4 regions of the Enterocloster sp. HCN-30185 genome follow, and region 2 is predicted to be linked to each of the others. Evidence: predicted binding sites of a transcription regulator. Region 2 holds the regulator's gene; each other region holds the start of a gene.
What was found. Region 2 encodes NrdR, which represses ribonucleotide reductase genes. Its sites were predicted from a motif close to CACAANATNTTGTG; they were not measured.

Region 1: WKT10_RS08650 (ribonucleoside triphosphate reductase) is a predicted target of NrdR. The motif match lies at 1,479-1,492, and genes of this name have one in related genera.
Region 3: nrdD (anaerobic ribonucleoside-triphosphate reductase) is a predicted target of NrdR. The motif match lies at 2,471-2,484, and genes of this name have one in related genera.
Region 4: nrdD (anaerobic ribonucleoside-triphosphate reductase) is a predicted target of NrdR. The motif match lies at 2,361-2,374, and genes of this name have one in related genera.

What each region holds. Positions count from the first base shown of each region.
Region 1 covers NZ_JBBKBT010000006.1:51,261-55,593, forward strand. Annotated here, with positions in the region: gene WKT10_RS08640 (tetratricopeptide repeat protein) at 1-169, shown strand, start outside; gene hflX (GTPase HflX) at 178-1,440, shown strand; gene WKT10_RS08650 (ribonucleoside triphosphate reductase) at 1,611-4,001, shown strand; gene WKT10_RS08655 (FMN-binding protein) at 4,142-4,333, opposite strand, start outside.
Region 2 covers NZ_JBBKBT010000002.1:97,539-101,871, reverse strand. Annotated here, with positions in the region: gene argS (arginine--tRNA ligase) at 1-47, opposite strand, end outside; gene efp (elongation factor P) at 141-698, opposite strand; gene WKT10_RS02790 (YqeG family HAD IIIA-type phosphatase) at 811-1,332, opposite strand; gene nrdR (transcriptional regulator NrdR) at 1,351-1,803, opposite strand; gene aroD (type I 3-dehydroquinate dehydratase) at 1,990-2,748, shown strand; gene WKT10_RS02775 (PRC-barrel domain-containing protein) at 2,985-3,245, opposite strand; gene WKT10_RS02770 (MetQ/NlpA family ABC transporter substrate-binding protein) at 3,362-4,249, opposite strand; gene WKT10_RS02765 (methionine ABC transporter permease) at 4,323-4,333, opposite strand, start outside.
Region 3 covers NZ_JBBKBT010000006.1:43,451-47,783, reverse strand. Annotated here, with positions in the region: gene WKT10_RS08615 (helix-turn-helix domain-containing protein) at 1-249, shown strand, start outside; gene nrdD (anaerobic ribonucleoside-triphosphate reductase) at 306-2,438, opposite strand; gene WKT10_RS08605 (alanine/glycine:cation symporter family protein) at 2,592-3,998, opposite strand; gene WKT10_RS08600 (RidA family protein) at 4,169-4,333, opposite strand, start outside.
Region 4 covers NZ_JBBKBT010000005.1:201,962-206,294, reverse strand. Annotated here, with positions in the region: gene nadC (carboxylating nicotinate-nucleotide diphosphorylase) at 1-155, shown strand, start outside; gene WKT10_RS08325 (transcription repressor NadR) at 173-706, shown strand; gene hydA (dihydropyrimidinase) at 822-2,213, shown strand; gene nrdD (anaerobic ribonucleoside-triphosphate reductase) at 2,455-4,333, shown strand, end outside.

The sequences.
Region 1 (4,333 bases), on a different contig from region 2:
GGCAGACTGGCAGCTTCTTAAGAAGCTGGCGTTTTACCAGGCGGCTGTCTGTGAGTATATGCAGAACTATGAAGAGGCCAAAAGCCGTTTTGAAACATATATCCAGGTATTTGGGCCGGATGAGGCGGCGCAGCATGAGATTGACTTTTTAAATACCAGGATACGGTAGGGAGATATATGGCAGAACTGATTGATTTAAAGGAACTGGAGGAGCGGGTGATCCTGATCGCTGTAAATGTGGGCGATGAGAGGGAGACGTCAGCTTCTCTGGATGAACTGGAAGAACTGGCTCAGACTGCGGGAGCAGTCCCCATTGCAAGGATCGTTCAGAACCGTGAAGCTGTTCATCCTGGGACCTATCTGGGAAAAGGGAAGATTTTAGAGATTCGAGAGCTCCTGGCTGACACGGGGGCAACGGGTGTCATCTGTGATGATGAGCTTTCCCCGGCCCAGCTGCGCAATCTGGAAGATGCGCTGGATACAAAGGTCATGGACCGCACCATGGTGATCCTGGATATTTTTGCCTCCAGGGCTCATACAAGAGAAGGAAAGATCCAGGTGGAACTGGCGCAGCTGCGTTACCGGGCCATCCGTCTGGTAGGCATGAGAAATTCTCTTTCACGTCTGGGCGGCGGTATCGGAACCAGGGGACCGGGAGAGAAAAAGCTGGAGACAGACCGCCGTCTGATCCACCAGCGGATTGGCCAGTTAAAGCGGGAGCTGGAGGATGTAAAGCGCCATAGAGAGGTCACAAGGCAGCACAGGGAGAAAAATTACAGCCTGACAGCAGCCATTGTGGGATATACCAATGCGGGAAAATCCACTCTGTTAAACCGGCTGACAGGAGCAGGGATCCTGGCGGAAAACAAGCTTTTTGCGACTCTGGATCCCACTACAAGGGCCTTTGTAATGGCAGATGGACAGCAGATCCTTTTGACGGATACGGTAGGATTTATCCGTAAGCTGCCCCATCATCTGATCGATGCCTTTAAGAGTACCCTGGAGGAGGCCCGCTACAGCGATGTGATCCTCCATGTGGTGGACTGCTCCAATCCCCAGATGGATATGCAGATGCATGTGGTAAAGGAAACCTTAAGAGAACTTGAGATTGTGGATAAGACCGTGGTGACGGTGTTTAATAAGATTGACCGTTTGGAGGGAAAGGAGACGGAGCTGCTTCCCAGAGATTTTTCCTCAGACTATCAGGTGAGGATTTCCGCTAAGACAGGAGACGGGTTAAAGAATCTGGAGCAGATTCTTGGGGGCATTATCCGCAGCAGCCGGGTTTATCTGGAAAAGGTATATCCCTACAGCGGTGCGGGAAAGATCCAGACCATACGCGCCTACGGACAGCTTTTGTCCGAGGAGTATACGGAGCAGGGCATTGCAGTAAAGGCCTATGTGCCCGCAGAGCTTTTTGAAGGGCTGTACCGGGATTAAACATACCATCAGTGGCAGTATTAGAAAATATAATAAAACACAACATCTTGTTTAATATATAACATATGGCATAGATGTTGTGTTTTTTGTGTTCCTCTGCTATAATGAAAAATACATTTCGGTTTAAGTGTGGTAGCTTGTATTTGGAATGTTGAAAGGAGTTTTGAGGTATGATCCAGGTGGTAAAGAGGGATGGGGAAACCGCTGAGTTTTGTCTGAAAAAGATAACGGAGGCAATTAAAAAGGCATTTAGGGCAACGGGGAATGAGTTTAATGATGAGATTTTAGAACTGCTTTCCCTGCGCGTGACGGCTGATTTTCAGCCCAGGATGAAGGATGGAAGCATTTCTGTGGAGGAGATCCAGGACAGCGTGGAGCATGTGCTGGAGCAGACCGGCTACACGGATGTAGCAAAGGCTTATATTCTTTACAGGAAGCAGCGGGAGAAGATCCGCAGCATGAACAGCGCTCTGCTGAACTATAAGGACGTGGTAAACAGCTATGTAAAGGTGGAGGACTGGCGTGTAAAGGAAAATTCCACAGTGACCTATTCCGTAGGCGGCCTGATCCTGAGTAATTCCGGCGCGGTGACGGCAAACTACTGGCTCAGCGAGATCTATGATCAGGAGATTGCAGATGCCCACAGAAATGCGGATATCCATATCCATGATCTTTCCATGCTCACAGGCTACTGTGCCGGCTGGTCTTTAAAGCAGCTTCTGATGGAGGGACTGGGGGGGATTCCGGGAAAGATCACCTCGGCTCCTGCAAAGCATTTGTCCGTTCTGTGCAACCAGATGGTAAATTTTTTGGGAATCATGCAGAACGAGTGGGCAGGCGCTCAGGCGTTTTCCTCCTTTGATACCTATCTGGCTCCCTTTGTAAAAGCAGACCATCTGTCCTACGGGGAGGTAAAAAAGTGTATTGAATCCTTTATTTACGGAGTAAATACCCCCAGCCGCTGGGGAACGCAGGCGCCTTTTTCCAACATCACTCTGGACTGGACCGTTCCCGATGATATGGCAGAGATGAATGCCATTGTAGGCGGCCGGGAGATGGATTTTAAATATAAGGACTGTAAGGCAGAGATGGACATGGTAAACCGGGCCTTTATTGAAACCATGATCGAGGGAGATGCCAATGGACGGGGCTTCCAGTATCCTATTCCCACCTATTCCATTACAAAGGTTTTTGACTGGTCTGATACGGAGAACAATCGCCTGCTTTTTGAGATGACTTCCAAATACGGAACTCCATATTTTTCCAATTACATTAACAGTGATATGCAGCCGAGCGATGTGCGCAGTATGTGTTGCCGTCTGCGTCTGGATTTGAGGGAGCTGCGGCGCAAGACGGGAGGATTTTTCGGCTCAGGAGAAAGTACAGGTTCTGTGGGCGTGGTGACGATCAATATTCCGAGAATTGCGTATCTGGCAGAAGATGAGGCGGATTTTTACCGCCGTCTGGACCGGATGATGGATATCAGCGCCAGATCCTTAAAGACCAAGCGGGAAGTGATCACAAAGCTTCTGGAGCAGGGATTGTACCCCTATACGAAACGGTATCTTGGCACTTTTGAAAATCATTTTTCCACCATCGGCCTCATCGGCATGAATGAAGCAGGGCTGAATGCACGCTGGATCCGGAAGGATATGACCCAGCCGGAGTGCCAGAGGTTTACCAGAGAGGTTCTGGATCATATGAGAGAGCGGCTGTCGGACTATCAGGAGGAGTATGGCGACCTCTACAATCTGGAGGCTACTCCTGCAGAGTCTACCACTTACCGTCTGGCAAAGCATGATAAGGAGCGCTATCCCGATATTATCACCGCGGGAAAGGAAGGGGAAACGCCCTATTATACCAACAGCTCTCACCTTCCTGTAGGCTATACAGAGGATATTTTCGATGCGCTGGATATCCAGGACGAGCTTCAGACCCGCTATACCTCAGGTACGGTGTTCCATGCCTTTCTGGGAGAAAAGCTGCCGGACTGGAAGGCAGCTGCCAGTCTGGTGCGTACGATCGCGCAGAATTATAAGCTTCCATATTATACCCTGTCTCCCACTTATTCCATCTGTAAAAGTCACGGCTATCTGGCAGGAGAGCACTTTACCTGTCCGATCTGTAAGCAGAAGGCAGAGGTTTACAGCCGCATCACAGGGTATTACCGTCCTGTACAGAACTGGAATGAGGGAAAACTTCAGGAATATAAGGACCGTGTAACATATGATACAGGAAAATCCGTCCTGAAAAAAGAGCCGGTTTCCATGAGGCCGGTGGAACGTGTGGAAGCGGAATCTCAGAATGAGAGCGGGGAGGGTTTAAAAAAGAAGCCCCAGCTGTATCTGTTTACAACCAGAACCTGTCCAAACTGCCGCACAGCCAAAGAATTTTTAAAGGGCGTGGATTATCAGATCATTGACGCCGAGGAGCATCCGGAGCTGGCAGAGAAGTTTGGGATCATGCAGGCTCCTACTCTTGTTCTGGTGCGGGACGGCATGGTGCAGAAATTTGCCAATGCGTCCAATATCCGCAGATTTGCGGAAGAAGTAAAAGCCTGAAGCCGGGCAGCGAACATTGCATGCCAGACCGGGCATACGGCAAAGTGTAAAACGTATGATACACAGGGTTTAAAACGTCCCCCGGACTGCGGTCGAAAAGACTTGCGGCCCGGGGGTTTTTGGGTGATAATGAGTAAGAGTCAGGGCTTTGCTTTGCCAAGAGCCGTATTTACGGCCTGTAAAAGAGCCAGGGAGGTGTAGCGGGAGGAGTCAGGGTATGTAAGATTCTCCGTTGACTGGGTGTTCACGATTTGCTCTGCCAGGCCTTCCATGGTGGGCTGCATCAGGGGATACATGGTGGCGACAGCTTCGCTTAGGGGCACCAGGGTCAC
Region 2 (4,333 bases):
AAGGCCGCCTTAAGCTTCTGCTCCATCAGATCCAGAATTTTCTTCACTCCACGTTTCTCCTTTTCTGCACTTCTTATAGATGCAAAACTGCCCCGGCAGTGAAGCCGGAGCAATCCTACATTTTCTCACATACAAATGAATTATACACGGGACAGATACTCGCCGGTTCTTGTATCGATCTTGATCCTGTCGCCGATCTCTACGAACAGCGGTACGCTTACAACAGCGCCGGTCTCTACAGTTGCAGGCTTGCTTGCACCGGTTGCTGTATCGCCCTTAAAGCCCGGCTCTGTATCTGTGATCTCCAGCTCTACAAAAAGAGGAGGCTCTACAGAGAATACGTTGCCGTTGTAGGAGCAGACCTTGCAGATCTCGTTTTCCTTAACGAACTTTAACGCATCGCCGATCAGATCCTGGTTTAATGCCAGCTGCTCGTAGTTCTCTGTGTTCATAAAGTTGTACAGATCGCCGTCTGCATACAGATACTGCATATCTACACGGTCAATTCTTGCTGCCGGGAATTTCTCAGTTGGACGGAAGGTGCGCTCAACCACACCGCCGTTGATCACATTTTTTAACTTGGTACGTACGAAAGCAGCGCCCTTGCCTGGTTTAACGTGCTGGAACTCAAGGATCTGCACTACCTGTCCTTCGATCTCCAGTGTAATTCCATTTCTAAAATCGCCTGCTGATATCATAAAGATATTCCTCCTTAACGTTCTTTGTACAGGACGCTTTTCTCTCCAGCGCCCGCCAGGGCATGACCTGCCTTTGGCGGTCCCCTGTATATCTAATCTTTTATATTTTATACTATGTGTCCATGTTTTTCAAGTTCTTTTTACGGCTTTTTCTGTAAAAATAAAGCACAGGCCGTTCCAGATACCGTTTGAGCACGATCTGTATCTCCTCTTTAGGGTCAATGGGCTTTACAAGAATGCTTTTAAGTCCTGCCCGGTTTGCTCCATATACGTCCGTAAACAGCTGGTCTCCCACAAAGAGAGTTTCCTTCGGCCCTGTCCCCATACAGGCCATGGCATTTTTATACCCTCTCTTTGAGGGCTTTCCTCCCTTATGGATATAAGGACTTTTCACCTGCGACGCAAAAGGCTTTACTCTGGCTTCTTTATTATTAGAAAGAAGACAGGTTTTAAATCCCAGCTTTTTTAAATGTTCAAACAAAGCAATGGCTCTCTCATCGGCAGGTGCGCCATGAGGCACCAGCGTATTGTCAATATCAAAGATCACGCCCTTAATCCCCCTGTCCTTCCAGGTTTCAAAGGGGATATCATATGTGGAGTCCCAAATTTCCTGAGGGTAAAATGGTTCAAACATAATCCTTTTGCCTTTCTCCTATTTTTTGAGAAGTTTTCCCAGCTCCTCCATAAAGGTGCTCACGTCCTTAAACTCTCTGTACACGGAAGCAAAACGCACATATGCAACCTCGTCCACCTGCTTAAGCTTTTCCATAACCAGTTCACCGATCACCGCAGTAGATATCTCTCTCTCCTCCCGATTAAAAATCTGATTCTCAATCTCATCGATCATAACTCCGATCTGCTGGGGAGATACGGGGCGCTTATGGCAGGAGTGGATGATACCGGCTTCAATCTTGGAGCGGTCATATGCCTCTCTGGTATTATCCTTTTTAATCACCATAAGGGGCATGGTTTCCAGTTTTTCATAGGTTGTAAAACGCTTCCCGCAGCGCTCGCACTGGCGGCGTCTGCGGATGGAACTGTTATCGTCTGCGGGACGGGAATCAATTACTTTCGTATCTGCTTCATTACAATAGGGGCATTTCATATGGCTTGCACTTCCCTTCTTTATATAAAATGATGACAATTTATGTCTTTATTTGCATTTATTTTAACCGAAACACTTCTCAAGTGCAAGAACTTTGTAACCAGACCAATGAAAATCATTGGATGGATCGGAATTTTTTTGCTATAATAAAAAAACAAACTATACTGCAGTGAAAGGCGGATCAAAATGAATTGTGTATATGTAAGAAATCTGCGTCTGGGAGAAGGCACTCCCAAGGTCTGTATTCCTCTTGTGGGAGCTTCGGATGAAGCTCTTTTTGAGGAGATCAAAGCGCTCTCTTCCTATCCGGCGGATCTGGTGGAATGGCGGACAGACTACATGAATGATATTTTTAATGAAGGGCGGCTGACTGGTCTTCTTCCCCGTCTCAGAAAACATTTGGGAAATACGCCTCTTATTTTCACCTTCCGTACCACAAAAGAAGGCGGACAGCGCCAGGCCTCGCCTCAGCAATATAAAACACTGGCTATGGAGGCAATCGCCTCCGGCTGTATCGATCTGATCGATATCGAACTTTTCTCTGATCCGGACAGCATTACAGAGCTTACAGCTCTTGCAAAAGAAAAAGGAGTAAAAACCATTTTTTCCAGTCATGACTTTTACTCCACCCCCTCCTGCGGAGAACTCCTGTCACGGCTGCGCCACATGGAAAAGCTGGGAGCCGATATTGCAAAAATCGCCGTGATGCCCCGGTGTCCGGAAGATGTGCTTACGCTGCTTACAGCTACCGTTACAGCCCGACGCCAGCTCACCTGTCCTGTAGTCACCATGGCCATGGCGGGAACAGGGCTCATCAGCCGTGTCTGGGGGGAAATCTTTGGCTCCTGTCTTACTTTTGGTCTGGCAGGACAGGCATCCGCTCCCGGACAGATCGATGCCAGAGAGCTAAAATGTGTGCTGGATATTCTTCATAATAATCTGTAGCAGACATAGGGTATTTCTATAATAGTAAATATATTTCATTTTCAGTAATTCCCCTTCCCTTTCAGCAAAAAATGTGTTAGTTTTTAGTCAGTGTTTCCTTACAGAGTGCCGGTTCATCCCCCCCAACAGCTCCGGCACTCCCTTCCAAAGTCAAAAGCCCGCACAAGCTTTTCATACAGCTTTTTCTCATAAAACGACTGCCTGCCAGTGATCCCCCGTCACTGGCAGGCAGTCGTTTAACACTTTACCTTTTCCTCTACATTCTTTTCCTTCACATCCACCAGGATAATATCATTTCCGACCTGGCAGATATCGCAAAAGGGAATGATATACTCCTTTTCCCTCCCCAGAAAACCGCAGATGCATCCGGGCCCCGGAACGATCAAAGCGGTCATGCATCCCGTTTTCATATCAAAATCCACATCTCCTACGAAACCCAGGCGTTTGCAGTCCTTTATATTTATGACCTCTTTCTGTTTGAGATCGCAAATCGTCATTTTTCCCCTCCTGCCTGGCAGTTTTATTTCTTATCCATATATACGCAGAAAGAGCCGGAAGTATTCATTTCCGGCCCATTCTGCTCCCTATGCACAGGGAATTTCAAATATAAAATTTAGAATACAGGGACAACCGCACCCTCATAGGTACTTTCCATAAATGATTTTACCTCATCACTCGTAAGCGCCTCAATGAGAGCCTTTGTTTTTGGACTTTCCTCTTCACCCGCTCTTACGGCGATCACGTTTCCGTAGGTCTGGGCTGCCAGAGATTCCGCGTCCTCTGTTGCCAAAGCGTCGCTTACTTTTAAGCCCGCCTCGATGGCATAGTTTCCGTTGATAACTGCCACATCGCCGTCCTGTAAGGAACGGGGAAGCTGGGCTGCCTCGATCTCTACAATATCAAGGTTCTTTGGATTTTCTACAATATCATTTTTCGTTGCTTCCAGACCTGCATCCTCCTTTAAGGTGATCAGACCCTGGGCCTCTAAAAGAAGAAGGGCTCTTGCCTCATTTGTCAGGTCATTTGGAACAAGAACGGTTCCCTTTTCCGGAATCGCGTCTAAAGAAGCGCTCTTTCCTGCATAGATACCAAAGGGCTCATAGTGGATCACCGCCACACCGGAAAGCTCTGTGCCGTTCTGGGCATTAAAGGAATCCAGATAAGGCTGGTGCTGGAAATAGTTTGCATCCAGATCACCGGAATCCAGCGCATTGTTCGGAAGCACATAATCTGTGTACTCTACAATCTTTAAGTCATAGCCTTTAGAAGCCAAAACCTCTCTGGCAGCCTCCAAAATCTCCGCATGGGGGGCAGGGCTTGCGCCTACGGTCAGCTCTTCCAGTTTTTCAGGGCTCTCTTTCTTCTCCTGTTCTGCATCGGCTTTGCTTTCCTGCTTTTCTGCCGCTGCTGTTGTCTCCTCGGCCGGTTTGGAGCAGCCGGTTAACAGGGATGCAGCTAATGCTGCTGCGATTACTGCTGTTTCTAATGTCTTTCTTTTCATAATAGTTCCTCCTCTTTTCAGGCCCAGGGCCCTGATATGTATTCTGCGGTTTTTAAGCCGCTTAAGATCCGTTTTACCGGATCC
Region 3 (4,333 bases), on a different contig from region 2:
GTTTCTCCAAACAGCATAGGAAATCTTTTCCGCCGCACTTCCATCCCCAGTGTCCCCACCATACGCCATATCTGCGAGGCCATGGGCATTACCATTTCCCAGTTTTACAGTACGGACGGCTCCGCCGCTACAATCACAGAGCAGCAAAAGGCTTTTCTGGAACTGTTTGACCGGTTAAGTCCGGGAGATAAGAAAAAGGCAGAAGGATATATAGAAGGGTTACTGGCTAAATCCCAGTCTGAGCCATAAAAGGCCGCCGGTCTGATGAACGCATCAGATACCGACGGCCTTTTTGCTCATTTCTCTTACATGCTCTTTCTCTCTGCTATTTCAGCCATCTTGGCTTCATTCAAACGGGTATCTCCCTTTACTCTCGAATAACTCAGGTAACCGTTCATACGGTCAATCTTTGTCAGGTTGCGGCTGCCGCAGACAGGACACACATCCATCTCCAGTTCCTCATGGCCGCAGTCGTCACAGTAAGCCAGCGACAGATTTACTCCCTCATAAAAGCCCATCTTCATCGCCCGGCGCACCAGAGTACGGATGGCTTCTTTATTGTAGCTGATGGGGTATTTCACATACTGGATCTTTCCTCCGTTGCTCAGTTCCCAGAAACGGTACTCCAGATCCTGCTTTTCAATCGGCGTAATGTCCTCTGTCACATGACAATGGAAGCCGTTGCTCACATACTCCCTGTCCGACACATTTTCAATGATGCCGTACTTTTCACGGAACTGCTTTACCTGAAGGCCGCAGAGATTTTCCGCCGGAGTCGCATAAATGGCATACAGATTGCCATCCTCTTCCTTAAATTCCTCAATCTTTTTATTGATATGCTCCAGAACCTCCAGCGCAAACTGTCCATCTTCTACCAGAGACTTTTTGTTATACAGCTGCTGAAGCTCATTAAAGGCTGTGATGCCAAAGGATGCTGTGGCAGTTTTAAGAAGGGGCTTGATCTTATCATGCAGGCCCAGATGACCGCCGTAAAAACCGCCTTCACAGTAGGCCAGCGGATTGGTAGATGCCTTCAGCTCGCCCAGGTAAGCGTAGGTGCGGATATGGATCTTGCGGATCAGCTCCAGATAGTAGTCCAGCACCTCGTAGAAATCCCGGCTCTCCTGTCTTGCCTTTGCAAGGATCATAGGAAGGTGAAGGCTGACTACGCCGATATTAAACCGTCCCACAAATACGGGAGAGTCCTTATCATCTGCCGGATACATTCCGCCCCGCTCATACCAGGGGGATAAAAAGGCACGGCAGCCCATAGGGGAAATGATTTTGCCATAGCGCTTATACATACTGGCGATATACCCCTTTCCCGTCAGGGACAGCCAGTCGGGATACATGGTCTTGCTGGAGCAGTCGATCCCTGCCTCAAACACATCCTCCAGCTCGCCTCCCGGCCCGTGAAGAGCCTCATCATAAAGGAATACGATCTTCGGGAAAAGCACAGGCTTTTTATGATCCTTCTTTCCCTGTCCGCCCTTGCGCACATTGAGCATGGTCATAGTCGCCATCTTGGCAAAACGGCTCGTTCCCGTGCCTGCTGTCATGGTGATAAAGGGGTAATCTCCCCGGCTGGAAGAAACGGAGTTAAACTTGTACTCCCATCCCTGAAAGCCCTGCTCCATATCCCTCTGTACATCCTTCCAGGCCACCTCTTTGGCCTTGTCCGCTGCAAGACCCAGATCCAGATATTTTTCAATGTACTTTTCATAAGACTTTTCCGCATAGGGCGCCAGGATCTCCTCCACGCTGGGAACCGTAAAACCTCCGTACTGCTGGCTGGCCGCACTTAAGACAATATCCCCGATCACATCAAAGGCCACATCCAACGTTTTCGGCTCGTTATACCAGAGATTTCCCATCTCAAAGCCCCCGGTCAGAACCGCCTTTACATCAAACAGACAGCAGTTCATGGTGTCGCGTCTGGCAGACATATCATGGATGTAAATATACCCCTCTCGGCAGGCCTGAAGCTCCTCCACGGTCATAAAAAACTTCTGATACAGGGATTTATTTAATTCATTAAAAATCAGGCTGCGCTTCGTAGATACCAGGGCGCTGTCCGTATTGCTGTTCTCCTTATCACCGATGTACATAATAGACTGGCTCTTCTTATACACATCATCCAGCATCCGGACAAAATCCTGCTTATAGTTTCTGTAATCCCGATAGCTCTTTGCCACCAGAGGATTTACCTTTTCAAGAGCGCCTTCTACAATATTGTGCATCTGGGGAATTGGGATCAGCTCCTGATCCAGCTCCTGAACCTTCTCTTCTACAAATTCGCAGATAAAATTCAGTTCTGCCTTTGAAAATGTGATCATGGCCCTCTCAGCGGACTTGCTGATGGCGGAAATCACCTTCTGAACGTTAAAATCCTCTTTTGTTCCGTCTTTTTTTACTACCTTTACTCTGGTTAGATCCATACGTCACCTCTCAATAGAACGATTACATTATATACTATATATTGTGTTTTATCTTTTTTGTCAGCACACTATGTATTGTGTCTTAATTGGTGATGCTATCTTACCATGGATACAAGGCTCCGTCAATAGGCGTATTAAAATCAGACTTCAATCTTATTTTTTCATTCGTTTCCAGTAATCTCCCGTTTCTGCTGCAACAACTCCGCTGAGGGCAAGTACCGCAATCAGATTGGGAATTGCCATCAGCGCATTAAAGATATCGGCAATCGTCCAGACCGCCTCAACCGTCATAAACGGCCCGATAAAAATAGCAAGGATATATAAGAAACGATACGTCATTACTGCACGTCTGCTTCCTCCTGACAAATACTCCAGACAGCGTTCCCCATAATAATTCCATCCTATAATAGTTGTAAATGCAAAGAAAATCAGGCACGCCATCAGAAGAAAGGAACTGGCCCAGGCGGGCAGAGGAAGCCCGTGATTAAAGGCATAAGTGGTTACTGCAACCCCCTCCAGACCTGTCTCATAGGCTCCGGTCAGCACAATTGAAAGACCTGTCATGGTACAGATTATAATCGTATCTATAAAGGTTCCCGTCATCGAAACCAGTCCCTGACGAACCGGTTCTCTGGTACGGGCTGCTGCAGCAGCAATGGGAGCGCTTCCCAATCCTGCCTCATTTGAAAAAATGCCTCTTGCGATTCCCTTCTGCATTGCAAGAAGAATGCTTCCCAAAGCGCCTCCTGCTGCCGGCCGAAGCCCAAAGGCGCTTTCCAGTATCATCTTAAATGCTATAGGAACTCTTTGTGCATTTACACATAAAATCGTAATGCATGCAGCCACATAAAAGACAGCCATAAACGGCACGATAATCTGGGAAACGGTAGCAATACGCTCCAATCCACCCAAAACCACCAGTGCAACACAAATTGTCAAAATCAGTCCGGCGATCAGCACGGCCACCGTATACTCTCTTCCAAACAGCGCCACTGTACAGGCTTTCTGACTATCAAAAAAATCTCCTACTGCAGAAGTAATGCCATTAACCTGAGTAAAGGTTCCGATTCCCAGAAGACCGACACCGGCGCCAAAAAAAGCAAATATTTTTCCCAGCCATCTCCATTTCTTTCCCATTCCGTTTTCGATATAGTAAAAGGGACCTCCCAAAACATGACCGGTTTCTTTGTCTACACTTCGATAGCAGATTGCCAGAACACCCTCTGCATATTTGGTTGCCATTCCAAATAAAGCGGCAATCCACATCCAGAATAAAGCGCCCGGTCCACCAGCCACAATGGCGGTCGCTACACCTACAATATTTCCCGTTCCGATCGTTGCTGACATGGCAGTACAAAGAGCTCCAAAGCTGGTAACCTCTCCGCTTCCCTCTTCTTCATTCTGAACCATGTAGCGCAGAGCAGCGGGAAGTTTTCGGATCTGCATCCCCTTCAGACGTACCGTCAGATAAATCCCTGTTGCCAAAATCAGCACAATCAGCGGAACTCCCCATACAAGATCATCAATGGCCTTTAACGCAGTATTCAAAAATTGCAGCATCTTCCTGTCCTCCCTTTGCATTGTAAATACACTCCTTCACTTTACCAGAGTAATGTATCATACAATCAAAGTGGTTGCAAGTTTTTTTATGTGTACATTTTTACATTGCTCAAACATCCGCAGATTACCTTCTTAATAATAAACTACGGATGTTCTAAGAAAATATTTTATTATCTTAACTCTACCAATACCTCAATCTCGCAGGCAATCCCACCCGGAAGAGCATTTACGCCAATTGCAGAACGAGCTGGAAGCCCCGCTTCCTCTCCAAACAGCTCTGCAATCAGATTTGATCCGCCGTTTACAACCTGTGGCTGCATTCCAAAATCATCTGC
Region 4 (4,333 bases), on a different contig from region 2:
TTGACGGGCGAGCTGAGGTGGAGGTGTCCGGAAATGTGACAAAAGAGAACATTTCACGCCTGACCGATCTTGGTGTGGATTATATTTCCAGCGGAGCATTGACGCATTCTGCACCGATTCTGGATATTTCACTGAAAAATCTTCACGCAGTCTAAAGAAGAGAGGGACAGGAATGAACGGTACAGAAAGACGGGAACAGATTCTGAGTATACTGAAAAACAGCGAAAAACCGGTTCCGGGGGTGGAGCTGGCCAGAATCCTTCATGTGAGCCGTCAGGTAATTGTGCAGGATATGGCGCTTCTGCGTGCCAATGGAGTGGAAATCCTCTCTACGAACCGCGGATATGTGATGGCAGAGGAGCACAGCTGCAGCCGCGTATTTAAGGTGATCCATACGGAGAAGCAGGTTGAAGAGGAACTGAATCTGTATGTGGACTTTGGCGGGAAGGTGGAGGATGTATTCGTATACCACAAGGTTTACGGTGTCATCCGGGCAGATATGAATATCAAATCCAGAATGGATGTAAAGCGGTATCTGCAGGATATTTCTGAGGGAAAATCCACTCAGCTGATGAAGCTCACATCGAATTACCATTATCACACCATTTCTGCCGAGCGTGAGGAGATTCTGGATATGATACAGGAGGAGCTGGAAAAACGGGGGTTTCTGGCAAAGCTTCAGGATTATGAACCGGTGGATTTCTGAAGAACATCAGAAGAAGCTTAGTGTGAAATGTAAAAACTCAAAGTACTTGGGACTAGCCCACGGGCCTGTGGTTTGGTATAATATTCCTATGAATGAAAACACGGAGGAGTTACAGATGAAGGTTTTTGTTAAAAATGGAACGATTGTATCAGAAACGGGGCAGTATCAGGGCGATCTCTGCATAGAAAACGGAGTTATTTCACAGATTGGCACCCATTTAGAGCCGGCGTCGGAAGAAGAAGCCCAGGTGATTGACGCGGCGGGAAAATATGTGCTTCCCGGAGGCGTAGATGTTCATACCCATATGGACCTTTTAGCCGGATCCAGCCGGGCTGTGGATGATTTTTACGATGGCACCGTAGCTGCAGCCTGCGGAGGCACCACCTCTATTGTGGATCATATGGCCTTTGGGCCGGCCGGCTGCCCTCTTCATCATCAGCTGAATGAATATCACGGGCTGGCAGATCATAAGGCAGTGATCGACTATGGGTTTCACGGTACCTGCCAGCATGTGAACGAAGAGATCCTGAACGAGTTAGAGGACATGATGAAGGACGGTGTTCCCAGCGTAAAGGTATATCTGACCTATGATTTTAAGATTGATGACGACGGAGTGCTTCAGGTATTAAAGAAAATGAAGCAGCTGGGGGGCGTGACTGCATTTCACTGTGAAAACCATGCGGTTGTGCAGTTCTTAAGAGGAAAGCTGGTATCAGAGGGCAATACGGCACCCATTTACCACGCCAAGAGCCGCCCCAATCTGGCAGAGGCAGAGGCAGTGCGCCGGGTGCTTTACCTGGCAAAGCTGGCTGGAGATGCGCCGGTGTATATTGTCCACTTATCCTGTAAGGAAAGTCTGGAGGCAGTAAAAGAGGCCAGAGCAGAGGGACAGAAAAACATTTTTGTGGAGACCTGTACACAGTACCTGGTTCTGACAGAGGAGCGGTATCTGGATGAGGATGGATTAAAATATATAATGTCACCGCCTCTGCGCACAAAGGAGGACTGTGAAGCACTGTGGAAGGGCATTGCAGAGGGTGAGATCCAAGCAGTGGCTACGGATCACTGTCCGTTTAATTACAGAAAGGAAAAGCAGCTTGGAAAGGATGACTTTACCAAATGCCCCAATGGAGCGCCGGGAGTGGAAGAACGCATGATCCTTCTGTTTTCCGAGGGTGTTATGACGGGAAAGATCAGTCTGGAAAAGCTGGTGGAAATTGCCTGTACACAGCCTTCAAGAATCTACGGCCTGTATCCGAAAAAAGGCTGCCTGCAGCCCGGAGCGGATGGTGACCTGCTGATTTTAGACCCTTCAAAGGAATGGGTGCTGACTCACAGCCATATGCACAGTGCAGTGGACTATACTGCCTATGAAGGAATGAAGATAAGAGGTTCCATTGAATTGGTAATGCAGAGGGGAAATATAATTGTAAAAGATAACCATTTTTTGGGAAAACAGGGAGACGGCCATTTTATTTTCAGAAAACCGCTTTCGCTGTGTGAATAAGGAAAAATCGGGCGCTGCCGCCATGAAAGGATGGTCTGGTAGCGCTTTTGGCAATTTATTAGGGAGAAAAACGGCTGTTGTCTGAATTTAATATTTTCCAATATTCCTCTTTCATTTCACATGATTTTGTAGTAGTATAGTACACGGCACTATATCTAGTGGTTTTTCCAGATGAGAAAGGAATAAACCGGGGGTGCTTATTATTATGAGATAAAATGACAGATATAAGCGAGGGATCGGGATGAGTGTTGACGTTAAGACAAATGTGATTAAGAGAAATGGGGAAGAGGTAGACTTTAATTCCCAGAAGATCATAAATGCGGTTCACAAAGCAAACGAAGAGGTAGACCGGCTTCATCAGATGAATGACTATCAGATTATCGCCATTGCAGATAATATTGCAAATAAGGTGAATGAATCCACTCATGCAGTGAATGTAGAGGATATTCAGGATATGGTGGAAACCGGGATCATGGCCATGAGAGGCTATGAGGTGGCACAGAAGTATGTACGCTACCGCTATAAGAGAGAGCTGACCCGTAAGTCCAACACTACAGATAACGGGATCCTGTCCCTGTTAGACAATATCAATGAAGAGGTCAATCAGGAGAACTCCAATAAGAATCCGGTTATCAATTCCACTCAGAGAGATTATATGGCAGGAGAGGTGAGCAAGGATTTATCCCGCCGTGTGCTGCTGCCGGAGGAGATCGTGAGAGCCCATGAGGAGGGCATTATCCATTTCCATGATACGGATTATTTTGCACAGAGGGAGCACAACTGTGACCTTATCAATCTGGAGGATATGCTTCAGAACGGCACGGTTATCAGTGAAACGCTGATCGAAAAGCCTCACAGCTTTTTTACGGCCTGCAATGTAACCACACAGATCGTTGCCCAGGTTGCCAGCAACCAGTACGGCGGCCAGTCCTTTACGCTGGCCCATCTGGCTCCCTTTGTGGATATCAGCCGTCAGAAGATCCGTAAAAATGTGATTGAGGAGCGCAAAGAGTGCGGAGAATCCTTAGATGAGGCAATTATCTCAAAGGTAACGGAGCGCAGGCTGAGAGATGAGGTACGCAGCGGAATCCAGACCATTCAGTACCAGCTCATTACCCTGATGACCTGTAATGGACAGGCTCCCTTTGTAACCGTATTTATGTATCTGGATGAGGTGCCTGAGGGACAGACAAGGGATGACCTCGCCATGATCATCGAAGAGGTTCTGGTACAGAGGATGCAGGGTGTGAAAAATGAAAAGGGCGTCTGGATTACGCCTGCATTCCCTAAGCTGATCTATGTGCTGGATGAGGATAACATTTCAGAGGAATCCAAATACTGGGGACTCACAGAGCTGGCTGCAAAATGTACGGCCAAGCGGATGGTTCCGGACTATATTTCTGCAAAAATCATGAAGGAATTAAAACAGGGGGATGTATACCCCTGCATGGGCTGCCGTTCCTTTTTGACCGTTGAGGATTCCCAGAGAAATGCAGACGGAAGCCACAAATACTACGGCCGTTTTAATCAGGGCGTAGTGACGATCAATCTGGTAGATGTGGCCTGTTCCAGCGAGGGCGATATGGATGAATTCTGGAAGATTCTGGATGAACGTCTGGAGCTGTGCCACAGAGCCCTCAGATGCCGTCATGAGCGCCTGCTGGGCACGATTTCCGATGTGGCGCCGATTCTCTGGCAGAACGGCGCTCTGGCCCGCCTGAAAAAGGGAGAAAAGATTGACCGTCTGCTCTTTGACGGCTATTCTACCATTTCTCTGGGCTATGCGGGCCTGTATGAAATGTGTATGAGGATGCTGGGCAAGTCCCATACCGATCCGGAGGCCAGACCCTTTGCACTGAAGGTAATGAAGCGTCTCAATGACAAGTGCAGGGAGTGGAAGGAGGCAGAGCATATCAGCTATTCCGTATACGGTACGCCTATGGAATCCACGACCTATAAGTTTTCTAAGTGCCTCCAGAAGCGTTTCGGAATCATTCCGGGCGTAACGGATAAAAATTATATTACAAACAGCTATCATGTCCATGTGTCGGAGCAGATTGATGCCTTCAGCAAGCTGAAATTTGAGGCAGAGTTCCAAAAGCTGTCGCCGGGCGGTGCGG